One region of the Bacillus aquiflavi genome, then DNA from elsewhere that is predicted to be linked to it. Evidence: riboswitches for the same ligand, from Rfam matches in the RefSeq annotation. Region 1 holds a riboswitch; the other holds the start of a gene.

Region 1 (7,512 bases):
AGACTACATTCAACAAGTATATCGAGAACTAAAAGCCGAAGTAGATGAAGTGGAAATGGAGTTTGAAAATACAGTCCGTGTATACCGCTCACCTTTGCGCCAAGCATTAAATGACATTACACGATTATACAACTCAGTAAACAATGTAAAAGGCGACTTTTCTGGCTTAAAAAAATGTCTCAGTCTATGTGCACGGGATCGAATCGAACGGGGAAGATTTTATCAAAAGTGCGAAGAAAGCGGCTCAACCAGGCGATGTAATTATGCGTGAAATGAGGAAAGGAAAGAATGAATATTTTGTAGTAAATGAAGATGGAGGAATAAAGGAATTTAAGGAATTTGAAAAATTAAGATTAGCAGATGAATTTAAGAATAAACAAGGACGTCTCCATATCGTTTACGATACTGAACATAAAAACGAACACCGTCAAGAAACGAGTGACGATGTAGCGAAAAGATTGACGGAAATGGGATTAGTGAACGAAACGACAAAGATTGATTTGTTTGCCCATAGTTATGGTGGGCGAAGGTTTTTCCAATTTGCGATGGACTACCCTGATCAAGTGCGAAGCATAACGACAATTGGGACACCGTACGATAAAAATACGATGGGCAAGCTCGGGAATAACGTCTCCATTTTACGCTGGAAATGGGTACAGAAATTAGTTGATAAAGAGCCAACTCAATATAGTGGATATGTAGATCCAAATCCAGAAAATAGACGAGTAGATAAAGGAATCGAACATAGTAATGTTTATACTGATATGACGAGCGAAGCGTTAAGCGAGGAGATGACTTATTTGAAAGCGGCAAATCCAGAAGTGTATCGAAAACTGGAGGAAATGGATATAACTGCGGTAGCGGGCTATGATTTAGCAGGTTGGCTTGGAACTAAATCATCACAAGATGGCGCTGTTTCAGTAAAAAGTCAACAAGCAAAGTCCTTAGGAGCGTTAATTGATCAGCGTTTATCATATAAAGTTGATGGAGGAGGGTTTCGCCCCACGAAGCCGCCTCATATTTATGAAATAGAGAATGAGGAGTTTATCGAATTAATTAAAAAAGTAAATAAAACACAACAAGAGTAAGCAAAGGGGTGAAAAGGTTGAGAAAAAAAGCTGTCGTCATTTGCATGTTGTTTATTTCTTCACTCCTACTTATTGGCTGTGGAAATAAAGTCATATATGTGAAGGGCTTTCCAACAAAGGATAGCCCAGCGTTGTCTGAATTTTTAGGAGGTGAGATGGCTAGTAGTAGTTATAATCTTCTCTATGATGTTAATGGGATGTATGTATATACAGGAATAAATCTGAATGAAGATGATAGGGAAATTATGTTTCATTTTCATGATGGAGATGACTTAAAAACATTTTATGAGCCGTTATTTTATACAAAAGATGTAGAGAAAACCTTTAATAATTTATGGGGAAATGGTGAATTCACAGATAAGATAGAACAACAAATTGCTAATAAGGATGAATTTAACCTCCCAACATTAAAGTTAGAGGAGAAAAATCAATTGTACGTTAAAACAAGACAGAAAGAAACAATATTAGATTTACCTGAGCTTATGGAAAAATTTAAACTTAAGCCAGATGATGAGTTAGTTTTTAATCTGTATAATATGAATGATGATCATTTTATTGTATATTTAAAAATTTTAATCAGGAAGAAAAGTTAAATAAAATATGTTGCTCTTTTTATTAAACAAGATTTATCGCGTATCGTACCGACAAGTACCGATCCAGAGGCATTTAATAAAACGTTAGCTAGCGGAGAACTTGATGAATTTCATGATTTATTTTCTAATGTAAAAAGTGATCATAGGTTTGAAAAAACATTCATCTATCGCTTCGTATATGACAGAAAAGATAAGCAGCTAAAAGAAATTGGTGAAGAAGATTATTTAAGTGAAGATGGCAAATATGTGTATCTTAATGGAGCAAAAAGAAAACTGGAAGATGGAGTTCAACGGATTCAAACAATTGAAAACTATATGGCTGGTAACGACACGTACGAAGCGGAATTCAAAATTAGTTTTAAAAAAATCGCAAAAAAGGGTGACATTAAAGGTGCTGTAGATGTAGGGATAGCTAAAATTGTTTACTTTAATAAAGATTATGTTGTTTTAAACTTAAATTATTATGCAGCTATTGCTGGAGATGCCGGTTCAACTAATGTGATGATAGATTTGCAGAAGGAAAAAAAGAACCCGACAGCCTACATAGTAGAGCTAGATATGAGTGTTTATTAATGAAGTGTGTAAATTTTGAAGGGCAAATAAATAAAACACAACAAGAGTAGTGGGGTGAGTAGATTGAGAAAAATAGCTGTACTGATAAGTATATTGCTCATCTCTTCATTCTTTTTTGTCAGCTGTGGAGCTAGTAAAGTGACATATAAAAAAGGCTTTCCAACAAAGGATAGCCCAGCGTTGTCTGAATTTTTAAGGGGTAAGCTGCCGGGGAGCGGATATAATTTTTTGTATGACGTTAATGGGATACATGTGTATACAAAAAGTAATGGAAGTAGAGATGATAAAGAAATTTCTTTTCATTACAATAAGGAAGATGACTTAAAAACATTTTATGAACCGTTATTTTATACAAAAGATGTAGAGAAAACCTTTTATAATTTATGGGAAAATGATGAATTAACAGATAAAATAGAACAACAAATCGCGAATAAGGATGAATTCAACCTCCCAACATTAAAGTTAGAGGAGAAAAATCAATTGTACGTTAAAACAAGACAGAAAGAAACAATATTAGATTTACCTGAACTTATGGAAAAATTTAAACTCAACCCTGAAGATCCGTTAATTTTTAATCTTTTTAGTGTGAATGATGATCATTTCGTTATATATTTAGTAAATAAAAATCCGGAAGAAAAATTAAATAAATCTATTGCTCTTTTTATTAAACAAGATTTATCGCGTATCGTACCGACAAGTACCGATCCAGCGACATTTAATAAAACGTTAGCTAGCGGAGAACTCGATGAATTTCATGATTTATTCTCTAATGTAAAGAATGATCATAGGTATGAAAAGTCTTTCAGACATCGCTTCGTATATGACAGAAAAGATAAGCAGCTAAAAGAAATTGGTGAAGAAGATTATTTAAGTGAAGATGGCAAATATGTGTATATTAATGGGCTAGAAGATCCTTTATCCGACGGCATTCAACGGATTCAAACAATTGAAAACTATATGGCCGGTAACGACGCGTACGAAGCGGAATTCAAAATTAGTTTTAAAAAAATAGCGAAAGAGTCGGGCTTTAAAAGTGCTGCAGGTGTAAAACATGCACATATCTTATATTTTAATAAGGATTTTATAATCCTAAGTTTAAGTTATCATGCCCCTATCGTTGGCAATGCCGGTTCAACTAACGTCATCATTGATTTGCAGAAGGATAAAAAGAATCCGACAGCTTATGTCGTTGATTTAGATTGGTTTTAAAGTTAAGGAGGAGTGCATTGGGGTGAAACAAAAAAGATTACGATTGATGATCTGTATTTTATAACAGTTTGAATACTTGCTTTTTTATTATGATGCTGTTAAAATTTAAACCATTAAAGACTGACAAGCTTTTAGTAGAATATTAAAACATGAACGATTTTAATATAATTTTAATGGCGGTCAGCACTTTCTATAATTGAATAGTTTTTCCTTCGGGGTCGGGTGCAATTCCCAACCGGCGGTAATGAGGAGAATTCCTCTCAGCCCGTGACCCGTTTTTGAACGTTCAAAAACGGCTGATTTGGTGTAATTCCAAAGCCGACAGTAAAAGTCTGGATGGGAGAAGGAATGAGTGAGAAACGTTAAAAAATAGCTTTTTTAACGTCTATTCCATCATGCTTTCATTACCCCCGTCTTCGTCTATACGGGGGTTTTCGTTTGTTGTCTGCGTAAAAACTAAAGATAAAAAGGCGGGATGGATATTTCGATGCAAGAGTATGAATATATGAAGCTTGCTCTTTCACTTGCTCGGGCAGCTGAGGGCCAAACTAGTCCGAATCCGTTAGTTGGAGCAGTAGTTGTAAAAAACGGAAATATTTTAGGGATGGGGGCTCATTTACGAGCTGGGACACCGCATGCAGAAGTACATGCAATCCGTGCGGCTGGTGTTGAGGCGAGTGGCTCAGATTTATATGTTACATTGGAGCCTTGCAGCCATCATGGTAAAACACCTCCATGTACCGAGCTGATTATTGAAGCGGGCATTAAAAGAGTCATAGTCGCAACACAAGATCCGAATCCGCTAGTTGCAGGAAAAGGGATCGAAAGGTTACGAAGTGCAGGAATTGAAGTAGAAGTAGGTTTATGTAAAGGTGAAGCAGACAACATGAATAAACCTTTTTTCCACTTTATTAAAACAAGACAGCCTTTTGTTACGCTGAAAGCTGGGCTTTCTTTAGACGGTAAAACAGCAGCAAGCTCTGGTGATAGCAAATGGATTACATCATCGGAAGCGCGGTTAGACGTTCATGAATTAAGGCATAAGCATGATGCCATTCTTGTTGGCATTAACACAGTTTTAACAGACGATCCACTCCTAACCACCAGACTACCCCGAGGTGGAAAAAATCCCAATCGAATTATATTAGATACACAATTGCGGACACCGCTTAACGCCCGTATTGTCGAAGATCGTTCAGCTAAAACAATTATTATCACAGGGGAAAATATTGATACTCAGAAAAAATACGCCTTAAAACAAAAAGGAGTTGAGGTCATTTCCCTTTCAAGTAAAACAATCTCTCTCCAAGACGTATTATTTGAATTAGGAAAGAAAAACATTATGTCCCTACTCGTTGAAGGAGGAGGGGAAGTGCACGCATCCTTTATAAAGGAACAAGTGTATCAACAAATCATCTTTTATGTTGCACCCCTTCTCATTGGCGGTAAACAGTCATTTCCTGTGATCGGTGGGAATGGGGCAACTGTAATGAAGGAAGCAGAAAAATTAACATTTATTTCTATAGAAAAGATTGGATCTGATTTAAAGATTACAGCAATACCGAGAGAAAAGGACAGTGATGTATAAATGTTTACAGGAATAGTTGAAGAAATCGGCACTGTTCAAAAAATAATAAAAAATGGAAACTCATTGCAGATGACGATTCAAGCGATGAAAATATTAGAGGATGTAAAATTAGGCGACAGCATTGCCGTGAATGGTGTCTGCTTAACCGTAACAAGCTTTTCTAGTCAATTATTTACAGTCGATGTTATGCCAGAAACGTTTCATTCAACATCTTTAGCGTCTTTAAAAAATGGTTCTTTCGTAAACCTTGAACGGGCACTTGCGGCTAACGGCAGATTTGGAGGTCATTTTGTTACCGGCCATATTGATGGAACAGGTGTCATTTTACGAAAAGAAGCGAAAGAAAATGCTATTTACATTGACATAAGTATACCTGAAACAGGGCAAGCTTACGTGATGGAGAAAGGATCAATCGGGATTGATGGAACATCATTAACAACCTTTGGTGTAAATGATGAATTTGTTACCGTTTCGCTCATTCCTCACACGGCAAATGAAACCATTTTAGGAATGAAAAATATAGGTGACAAAGTGAACATTGAATTTGACATGTTAGCGAAATATGTTCAATTAGCACTTGCGAAAAAAACTGAAGATTCCACTCATAAAAGTAAAATGACAGTTGACTTCCTTAAGGAAAATGGTTTTGCATAACGAAAGGGTGACAAAAATTGTTCCATAAGATTGAAGAAGCACTAGAGGAATTAAAAAAAGGAAAACCGATTATCGTTTGCGATGATGAAGATAGAGAAAATGAAGGTGATTTTGTCGTATTAGGTGAGTTTGCAACTCCTGAGGCGATTAATTTTATGGCAAAGGAAGGCCGTGGGCTAATTTGCGTTCCACTTGATTCTGACACGGCACAAAAATTTGCCTTAAAGCCGATGACTGAGGTGAATACTGATGCCCACGAAACGGCTTTCACCGTTAGTATTGATCACATAGACACGACAACAGGAATTAGTGCTTTTGAACGTTCGTTAACAGTGCAGAAGCTTCTTGATGAAAATTCAACATCAAGTGATTTTCGACGGCCAGGTCACATTTTCCCACTCGTCGCAAAAGAGGGGGGCGTCCTTAGAAGAGCTGGTCATACAGAAGCAGCCGTTGATTTGGCAAAGCTTTGCGGTGTAAAGCCTGTAGGTGTTATTTGTGAAATTATGAAGGACGACGGGACGATGGCGAGAGTTCCTGAGTTAATCGAAATCTCGAAAAAGTTCAATTTGAAAATGATTACGATAAAAGATTTAATTCATTTTCGGATGCAAAAAGATTCACTAGTCAAAAGAGAAGTTGAAATTAAATTACCCACTGAATACGGAGCATTCCGTGCAGTCGGATATACATCGATTATTGATCAAAAGGAGCATGTTGCTATTATTAAAGGTGATATTTCTGGAGCCGAACCTGTACTAGTGCGGGTCCATTCGGAATGTTTAACAGGTGATGTGTTCGGTTCAAACCGCTGTGATTGCGGTCCACAGCTTGAAGCAGCGCTAACCCAAATTGAAGCAGAAGGCCGTGGTGTCCTTCTTTATATGAGACAGGAAGGCCGAGGAATTGGACTTATTAACAAACTAAAAGCATATAAGCTTCAAGAGGAGGGCTATGACACAGTTGAAGCAAACAATAAATTGGGATTTGCCGCTGATTTACGAGATTATGGGATTGGAGCACAAATCCTTCGTGAACTAGGAATTACTAAAATGCGCTTATTAACAAACAATCCGCGCAAAATTGCGGGCTTAAATGGCTACGGATTAGAAGTGATAGAAAGGGTTCCTCTTGAACTGCCATTTAAAGCAGAAAATAAACGTTATTTACAAACAAAACAACAAAAGCTAGGACATTTACTTCATTTATAATTTTTGGGAGAGTGGAAAAAATGAAAAAAACAATAGAAGGTCATTTAGTAGGGACAGGGTTAAAAGTAGCAATTGTAGTATCAAGATTTAACGAATTTATCACGAGTAAATTGTTAAGCGGAGCAGAGGATGCGCTGAAAAGACACGGAGTAAACGAAGAAGATGTAACAATCGTTTGGGTTCCAGGCGCATTTGAGATTCCGTTAACAGCAAAAAAATTTGCCGAATCTGGTTCATTTGATGCTGTTATTACTTTAGGAACAGTTATTAGAGGAGCTACTCCGCATTTTGAATACGTTAGCAGTGAGGTGGCAAAAGGAGTAGCAGCAACAAGTATGCAGAGTGGAATTCCTGTTATTTTTGGGGTATTAACAACGGATACGATCGAGCAGGCGATTGAGCGTGCAGGTACGAAGGCCGGAAATAAAGGCTGGGAGGCAGCAGTCGGAGCAATCGAAATGGCAAACTTATATCGCCAATTAGCATAACTTTGCAAAGGAAAAAAATGACAGGTTTACCCATTTGGGAATCTGTCATTTTTTTATTCAGCTTTTTGTTTATAAATCAAAAGGTTAATCATGATAAATGCTTGGCCT
Region 2 (7,512 bases), 540 kb from region 1:
GAAAGTAGTATTTCTTCCCCTTTATTCGTGAGTGCATATGATTCAGTCGAATAAGCATCAATCCATTTTTTATCCTTAAATAACTCAACAGCGTGTTCCAAAACAGTTCTGTCTAATGAAGGAATCGTCTAAAATAAAAATGTTAATTGATATAGATGAGCATCTTGAATTGTTTGCGAAGACTTCTTTCCTGTAAGCAGGTGATAGATGGAAGATATCGTTCTTTCACCCTTTAATTTATATAAGCAATATAAAATTACCGTTTGTAAATAGCTAATAGTCATCGTTATTCACCCAATATTTAATGACATGAAGAATTTATTATATTTCTTTAAAAAATAATATTTTAAAAAAATATTGGTTTAGCAAATTCATTTTTTAATTCGAATCTATTTTATCATGAAAAAAGTAACAATTATCTTTTTTTTGCTTAAATATAGACTAACTCTTAGAAATACTTATATGAAAAGTATTCTCATTGCGTTTTCTATTGAAAAGTTTTTCAATCAGTTTTAAAATAGGGAATGAGGAATCCGTTTCCATTCATTTAATGGAAAAAAATAAATATCATTGTTTATTTCATTGGGAGGTTTTTTTAATGGCAAAGTATACAATTGTTGACAAAGAGACTTGCATCGCTTGCGGTGCTTGCGGAGCAGCTGCACCGGACATTTATGATTACGATGATGAGGGCATCGCTTTTGTAACACTTGATGATAACCAAGGTATTGTGGAAATCCCTGACGTTCTTATCGATGACATGATGGATGCTTTTGAAGGCTGTCCGACTGATTCCATAAAAGTTGCTGATGAAGCATTTGATGGTGACGCAACAAAGTTTGAATAAAGATAAACATGAATCAGTGGGAGATCGTTCTCCCGCTGATTCAATTTTTAACCAAAATCATTATTCTTCAGACAAACAATCTCAAAGTTAAATGCTTAACAGTCAAAGCACGAGGTGAAAGCGAATAGAACATCTCATTCATGAGCTTACAACAAAGTGCAAGTAACGAAGAATGCAAGCGGTTTGTCAACAATCTGAAATCCCGCACATATGTGAGCGGGATTTACATTTTAAAAATGAAGCTACACTAATCCAAACAGTCTTACAAGCTGTGCAGTGATGAATGTAATAACGATTGCGATGACTGTTGGAATTGCAAAAGCAAAAAAAGTCCACTTCTTACTTTTCGTTTCTTTATAAATATTAACCAATGTCGTTCCGCAAGGATAATGCAACAATGAAAATAGCATCATATTTAAAGCGGTCAACCAAGTCCAGCCTTGATCTAAAAACATTTGCTGTAGTGAAGCCAAATCTTCTACCTCAATCATTGCTCCTGTAGATAAGTACCCCATAAATAAAATCGGTAATACAATCTCATTAGCAGGAAGTCCAAGAATAAATGCAAGCAAAATATATCCGTCTAAACCGAGAAGTGTTGCAAATGGATCCAAAAACTGAACTGCATGCATAAATATACTCGTGTCACCAATGTAAATGTTTGCCAAAATCCAAGTCAATACTCCAGCTGGTGCGGCAACAACAACTGCTCTTTTTAACACATTCCATGACTTATCAATCGAAGCTCGTACAATCGTATTCATAAATTTTGGTCTGCGATAAGGCGGAAGCTCAAGTGTATAGTGAGTTGGAATTCCTTTCAATAATGTTTTTGATAATAACCACGAAACAAAAAGTGTTACAAATACCCCAAATAAAACAATTCCAACAACGACAAGTGCGGTAACGAGTGTTTTTGCGCCTCCGCTGTAGCCTACTGCCATAAATAATGATGAAAGAATGATTAATACCGGCCAACGGCCATTACATGGTACAAAATTATTTGTTAAAATAGCAATCATTCTTTCTCGGGGAGATTCGATAATTCTAGTTGAAATGACTGCTGCTGCATTACAGCCAAACCCCATCGCCATAGTTAATGATTGTTTTCCGTGAGCACCAGCTTTTTTAAACATCCGATCCATATTGAATGCTACACGGGGTAAATATCCGTAATTTTCTAAGAGTGCGAAAATTGGGAAAAATATTGCCATTGGAGGAAGCATAACACTAACTACCCAAGATGTACCTCTATACAATCCAAGAACAACTACCCCATATAACCAATCTGGAGCATGAATAAATTGGAAAAACCTCGTAATATACCGTTCTAACCATCCAAAAAAACTAGCAAGCATTTCAGATGGGACGTTTGCCCCTGCAATTGTAATATAAAAAACGATCCCTAACATTAAAAGCATAATCGGAAAACCAAAAATCGGGGAAGTAAACACTTTATCTAACTTTTCAGTTTGAGACTGCTGTTTTGTTTTCTTAAATTCAACAGTCTCTCGACAAATTTCCTTTGTCGTCTTAAAAATTGACTGCACTATGTCATCTCTCGTATCGTGTGAAGAAAGCTCATTTGCTTTTTCCGCCAACTGCTTAAGTGCCTTGTTATGAATTGAGGCTGCATTCATAAGTCTCACCTTCTATTAAGACAGAACGATTAAGCAATTTTTCCATCTCTTTTATCATCCCTTCATCCCCGTCTAACAATCTAAGTGCAACCCATCTCGCTGGAAACTGATGACCAAAAATCTTTCTTACCTCAGGCTCCAATATGCGCAACTGTTCTTCAATTTTATTAGATTATTTTATTTTATATGGTTTAAGTGTAATTTTTCCATCCATTACTTGTTCAACAGTAGTTAAAAGCATGTCTAATCCTACTTTGTTTCGTGCTGATATTTTAACAACTGGAACCCCTAGCTTAACTGATAATTTCTTATCATTAATTAAAATGCCTTTTTTCTCTGCTTCGTCAATCAAATTAATAGCGATAACAACTTTATCTGTCATTTCCAATACTTGAAGCGCTAAGTTTAAATTTCTTTCAAGTGAAGTCGCATCAACGACGACAATCGTAACATCAGGCTTGTTAAAAATAATATAATTTCGTGCTACTTCCTCATCAGCAGAATTTGAATATAAAGAATAAGTACCTGGTAAATCTATAACTTTATAATTCTTTTCATTAAAAATAAAGTTTCCTACTGCGTGAAGAACTGTTTTCCCCGGCCAATTACCAGTATGCTGTTTTAAACCGGTTAACGCATTAAATAAAGTACTTTTTCCCGTATTTGGATTTCCAACTAAAGCAAGTGTATATTCAATACTTTTAAAATCCATATAATATCGTCCCCCAAATTTTTGAGCTTTCTTCTTTTCTTAAAGCAATTGTTGTTTGACTAACACGATAAGCAACAGGGTCTCCAAGCGGACTTTTTTGTAAAACGATAATTTCTCCCCCAGGAACAAATCCTAAATCTAGAAGCCGTCTTCGCATCATTCCGTCTATGTCTATTTTTTTTATTAAGAAACGGGAGCCTACCTCTGCATCAGATAAAGGAAACAAGTTTGCTTCTGTCATTATATTTTCAACCCCCAAAGTTTATTAGGCTAGTACATATAAGTTGGTCATAGGCAAATATCTATACTTATCTTATTCCCCTCATTCTAAAATGTCAATAAAAATATTTTTTTCTCTTAAAAAAGTTCACAAAAAAACAAATTGTAAACAAAAAGGGTTCGGAACAGTACATTCCGAACCTCTTTTTGGCAACTTTTTTGGATTTTTCGATCTATCTTCAAGTAACTAGGCCCCTCTTAGTCTCATTTATTGCACCATGAATGGAACTTTCCAAGTCTAGTTGGCCATGTTTTTAAATTTTATATTTAACGAAAGCAAGGATTGCCTGAGTCCCCCTAACGTTGATCTACGCATACCATGCTTTTCTTTCGAATCAGCGAATTATATAGGTTTTACATCTTTGTGATGATGAAGATGAGCTTTTTCCTCCATTTACTCTTGTCAAATATGACGTGTCACCACTTTTTGATGATCCATACTCTGTGTCCACAGCTCCAGAAATGGACAAATGGCGCAAATCTGCTTTGGTAATTGATACTGACTATGTTCTTCTTTCGGCGTAGTCGAGTACGTCAAAATCTTACCTGCTGGACAGATGTAACAATTAAAGTGTTCATTATTAACATATTCGTATATTCGAAAGAAATCGCTATTTTGTAAAGTGGTCTAGTGTATGGTAATAGAGGTGTCATTTCGTGATCAATAAGATATTTTGTGTGATGACAGGTGTTTTATAAACTACGTCTCCTCAACAGCTTCAAGCTTTTCGATATCAAAAGAATGATAATAGATTCCAAAGTCAGAAATTAGCGATCGTAAAAACTCGAAGAAAGATAAAGAAGCCAAATAAGCATGTTAACTAAGTAGAGATGAATTTAATTATAAATAAATGGTTAAAAGGTCATATAAGAACCTCGTTTCTCTTTTTTTAAAACAAGAAAATTATGGTGAATATTAATATTTAATTAATTTAATCACAATCATCCAATGCTAGTGATACACAACTTTGTGTATGGGGATGTCTTTAAGGTTTAACGTTTTAGATCACCCTCTAGAAGATTGTGAAAAAATAAGAAACAATAATACGAGCATAGCAATATCTAAACGGGCATTAAAAGCAAATTGAATGAAACCGGAATGCAAAGTAGGAATCTTAGTTAACAATAAAGCGGCTAACATAATCACCATTAATGGAATCGTTGCGATTCTTGTCCATTTATTAAATAGAATAAAAATGCCGCAAATCATTTCGATGAGTGCGATTACATACATAGTGCTCATCGGGCTTGGTAATGGGAGGCTTATAAAAACTTGCCCCAGTTCTGGACTTATGAACTTCATCAGCCCTGAAATAATAAAAACATAGGCAACAATATAACGGATCCAACTGATTGTAATTACCCCCTTTTGAATAAGTATATGAATCCAATGGAATAAAAATATACCAAACTATGGATTTCTTATCGCTTATTTAAAAAAGGGAAGGTTTACTTTGAAATAATGTCAGTTTAAAATATAGACATCATAAACACATTATTAAAGTTGCAAAATTTGCAACTAGTTGCCTCTAGATCTTCACAAATCCTTTTTATTAAATTGTTTATAACCGTCATTACGCTTGCCATACTCACACCAAAAATACAACCTTTTTCATGATTTCTTCTCCCTTTTAGCCCATCATCGAAGTCTTTACAGTGTCTTATCGATTCCATTTTCTTATACACGATCTCTTTAGACCAAGCATACTAGACTGATTCAATTAAGTGTGTGGAGTTAGCCTTTTTTTTTGTATGGATTTTAAGGTTCCAAGGCCATTCGACTTTCCTTCATTTTTTTTACTAAAAAAAATAGTAGTACAAACCTTAGTCTAGGTCTGTACTACTTATGTTAGTATGATTTTAATATTCTAATAAGAAGCTTGTTTATTGATCCAGTTTGACAGTTTATTAAATAAAAGCATAAATACAATTGTGATAAAAAAGCCTTTTACGATATTAAAAGGTAAAATGGCTCCAACAACCATTTGCCGCGTTTCAGGTGCCGACATCGCTTGTGCATTCAAGAACAGAGTGTAAGCTGGTAAAATGACATAATAATTTAATACACTCATAAAAATGGCCATTATAATCGTTCCCGCCATTAACCCGATCGTCATCCCTTTTTTTGATTTAAACTTTCGATAAATGTAATATGTCGGTAAAATGTATGTTATACCGGCAATAACGTTGGCAATGTGGCCTACTGGAACTCCAGTTGGGCTGCCTTTCATAAAATAATCTAAAATATTTTTAATAATTTCAACTAATATTCCAGCCGCTGGTCCATAAATTAACGCTGCTATTAAAGCGGGTATATCACTAAAGTCAATTTCAAGAAAGACCGGGAATGGTGGAATCGGAAAGTTTAATATCATTAAAACATAAGCAATACTACTTAACATTCCAACCGCTGTAAACGCCTTAATACTTAACTTCTTCATCTTCCTCTCTCCTTTTGAGATCCATCTCGTAAGAAGAAAAGTTCAGCAAAAGCATTCCTTTAAATAAAAATCCCTTGAGTCACTTAACTCAAGGGAGATTTTTAAAGGCACGCTTAATAAACATTCATTAAAAGTATTTTTGAACGTTCGCAGAACCTCCATCTTCTCCCATCCAGACTGTACTGTCGGCTTTGGATTTCCACCAAATCCTGCTCTTATACAAAGAGCTCGCGGGCTTAAAGAATTAACTTTTCACCGCCGGTCGGGAATTTCACCCAGCCCCGAAGATAGATCATATATCATTTTATAAAACTATTATCATTTAAATTTCATTATACTAAAACAGAAAACAAATAGCAAAGCCTTTATCTCAGCATCCTTTAACGCTTTTCATATGAAGCAACTTTATATAAATCTAAAAATTTATTCCTAATATATAAGCTGAAGGACCCTTTCAACAAACTAAAAAGGATGTGAGACTAAAAGTAATTTAAAATATAATTAAAAGTTAAAATTAGTAAAAACATTAAGTAATTATTTGAGAATCGGAATCGTTTTTTAGTTCTTTTTTTGTTCTAAACTTATCCTGACAAAAATATTTATCATTTATAATGTAACATTTCAATTGAAGAAAATTCGCTCGGCAACTGACTTGTTTGCGACTTACCTACTGTTCCACTATAATTAAAAGGCAGCTGTACATCGTTTTAGTCATTAAAGGAGGAGCAAACATGGCTTTTGATAATAAAATCGTGGAAGCTTTTGTAGAAATTCCAACTGGAAGCCAAAATAAGTATGAGTTCGATAAAGAACGGGGAATATTTAAATTAGATCGAGTATTATTTTCCCCAATGTTTTATCCTGCAGAATACGGCTACTTAGAGCATACTCTTGCCTTAGATGGTGATCCACTGGACATTCTCGTTCTCGTGACAAATCCAACCTTCCCAGGGTGTATTATTCACACTCGCGTCATTGGCTTTTTAAATATGATTGACAGTGGCGAGGAAGACGCAAAGTTAATTGGGGTTCCTGTCAATGACCCTCGTTTTGATGATATTTATACGCTTGAAGATGTTCCAAAGCATAAATTAAAAGAAATATCTTATTTCTTCGAACATTATAAAGATCTGCAAGGAAAAAAAACAGAAGTTGGTGATTGGGAAGGTCCCGAAGCAGCCGCAAATTTAATTGAAGAATGCTTAGTACGTTATCAGCAGCATAAATAAAGAGAAGTTTTCACTTGAAATTTTCCTCTTTTTTTAAAAAGGTGATCTATAATGTATAGATTAAAAAGATTGTTTTTTTTTTTTTATAAAAAACATACTTTTTATTTTTATCGTAAAGATTATTGAACCTTATCGCATTTAAAGCGTTTTCATTCAAAAGATGAACATTTTTTCAAATTGACATAAAATCATTCGTCTTGTAAAATAATCAGAAAAATTACTTCTTACAGGCAGGTGCAAATTTAATGTATTATGTTTTAGTAGCAGATGCAATTAATGAAGTTGGTTTACAGCCATTATTAGAAATGGAGAATGTAGACATTATTCAAAAGAAAACAGATGATCCAACAGTCCCACTAGATAA

What was found. Region 1 has a riboswitch for FMN ahead of ribD (bifunctional diaminohydroxyphosphoribosylaminopyrimidine deaminase/5-amino-6-(5-phosphoribosylamino)uracil reductase RibD). Riboswitches for the same ligand answer to the same signal wherever they lie in the genome.
Region 2: it holds a riboswitch for FMN, as region 1 does, so the genes downstream of both, K6959_RS10130 (ECF transporter S component) here and ribD (bifunctional diaminohydroxyphosphoribosylaminopyrimidine deaminase/5-amino-6-(5-phosphoribosylamino)uracil reductase RibD) in region 1, are expected to answer to the same signal.

What each region holds. Positions count from the first base shown of each region.
Region 1 is NZ_CP082780.1:1,569,020-1,576,531, forward strand. Features, by position in the region: gene K6959_RS07755 (hypothetical protein) at 1-271, shown strand, start outside; gene K6959_RS07760 (alpha/beta hydrolase family protein) at 264-1,088, shown strand; gene K6959_RS07765 (hypothetical protein) at 1,106-1,681, shown strand; gene K6959_RS07770 (hypothetical protein) at 1,928-2,254, shown strand; gene K6959_RS07775 (hypothetical protein) at 2,318-3,463, shown strand; FMN riboswitch at 3,668-3,815, shown strand; gene ribD (bifunctional diaminohydroxyphosphoribosylaminopyrimidine deaminase/5-amino-6-(5-phosphoribosylamino)uracil reductase RibD) at 3,951-5,051, shown strand; gene ribE (riboflavin synthase) at 5,052-5,705, shown strand; gene K6959_RS07790 (bifunctional 3,4-dihydroxy-2-butanone-4-phosphate synthase/GTP cyclohydrolase II) at 5,723-6,916, shown strand; gene ribH (6,7-dimethyl-8-ribityllumazine synthase) at 6,937-7,404, shown strand.
Region 2 is NZ_CP082780.1:2,104,324-2,111,835, forward strand. Features, by position in the region: gene K6959_RS10095 (YpbB family protein) at 1-101, opposite strand, end outside; gene K6959_RS10100 (hypothetical protein) at 129-284, opposite strand; gene K6959_RS10105 (ferredoxin) at 599-847, shown strand; gene K6959_RS10110 (nucleoside recognition domain-containing protein) at 1,090-2,487, opposite strand; partial or broken gene K6959_RS10115 (FeoB small GTPase domain-containing protein) at 2,465-3,199, opposite strand; gene K6959_RS10120 (FeoA family protein) at 3,189-3,440, opposite strand; gene K6959_RS10125 (DoxX family protein) at 4,485-4,781, opposite strand; gene K6959_RS10130 (ECF transporter S component) at 5,347-5,919, opposite strand; FMN riboswitch at 6,076-6,212, opposite strand; gene K6959_RS10135 (inorganic diphosphatase) at 6,651-7,148, shown strand; gene serA (phosphoglycerate dehydrogenase) at 7,394-7,512, shown strand, end outside.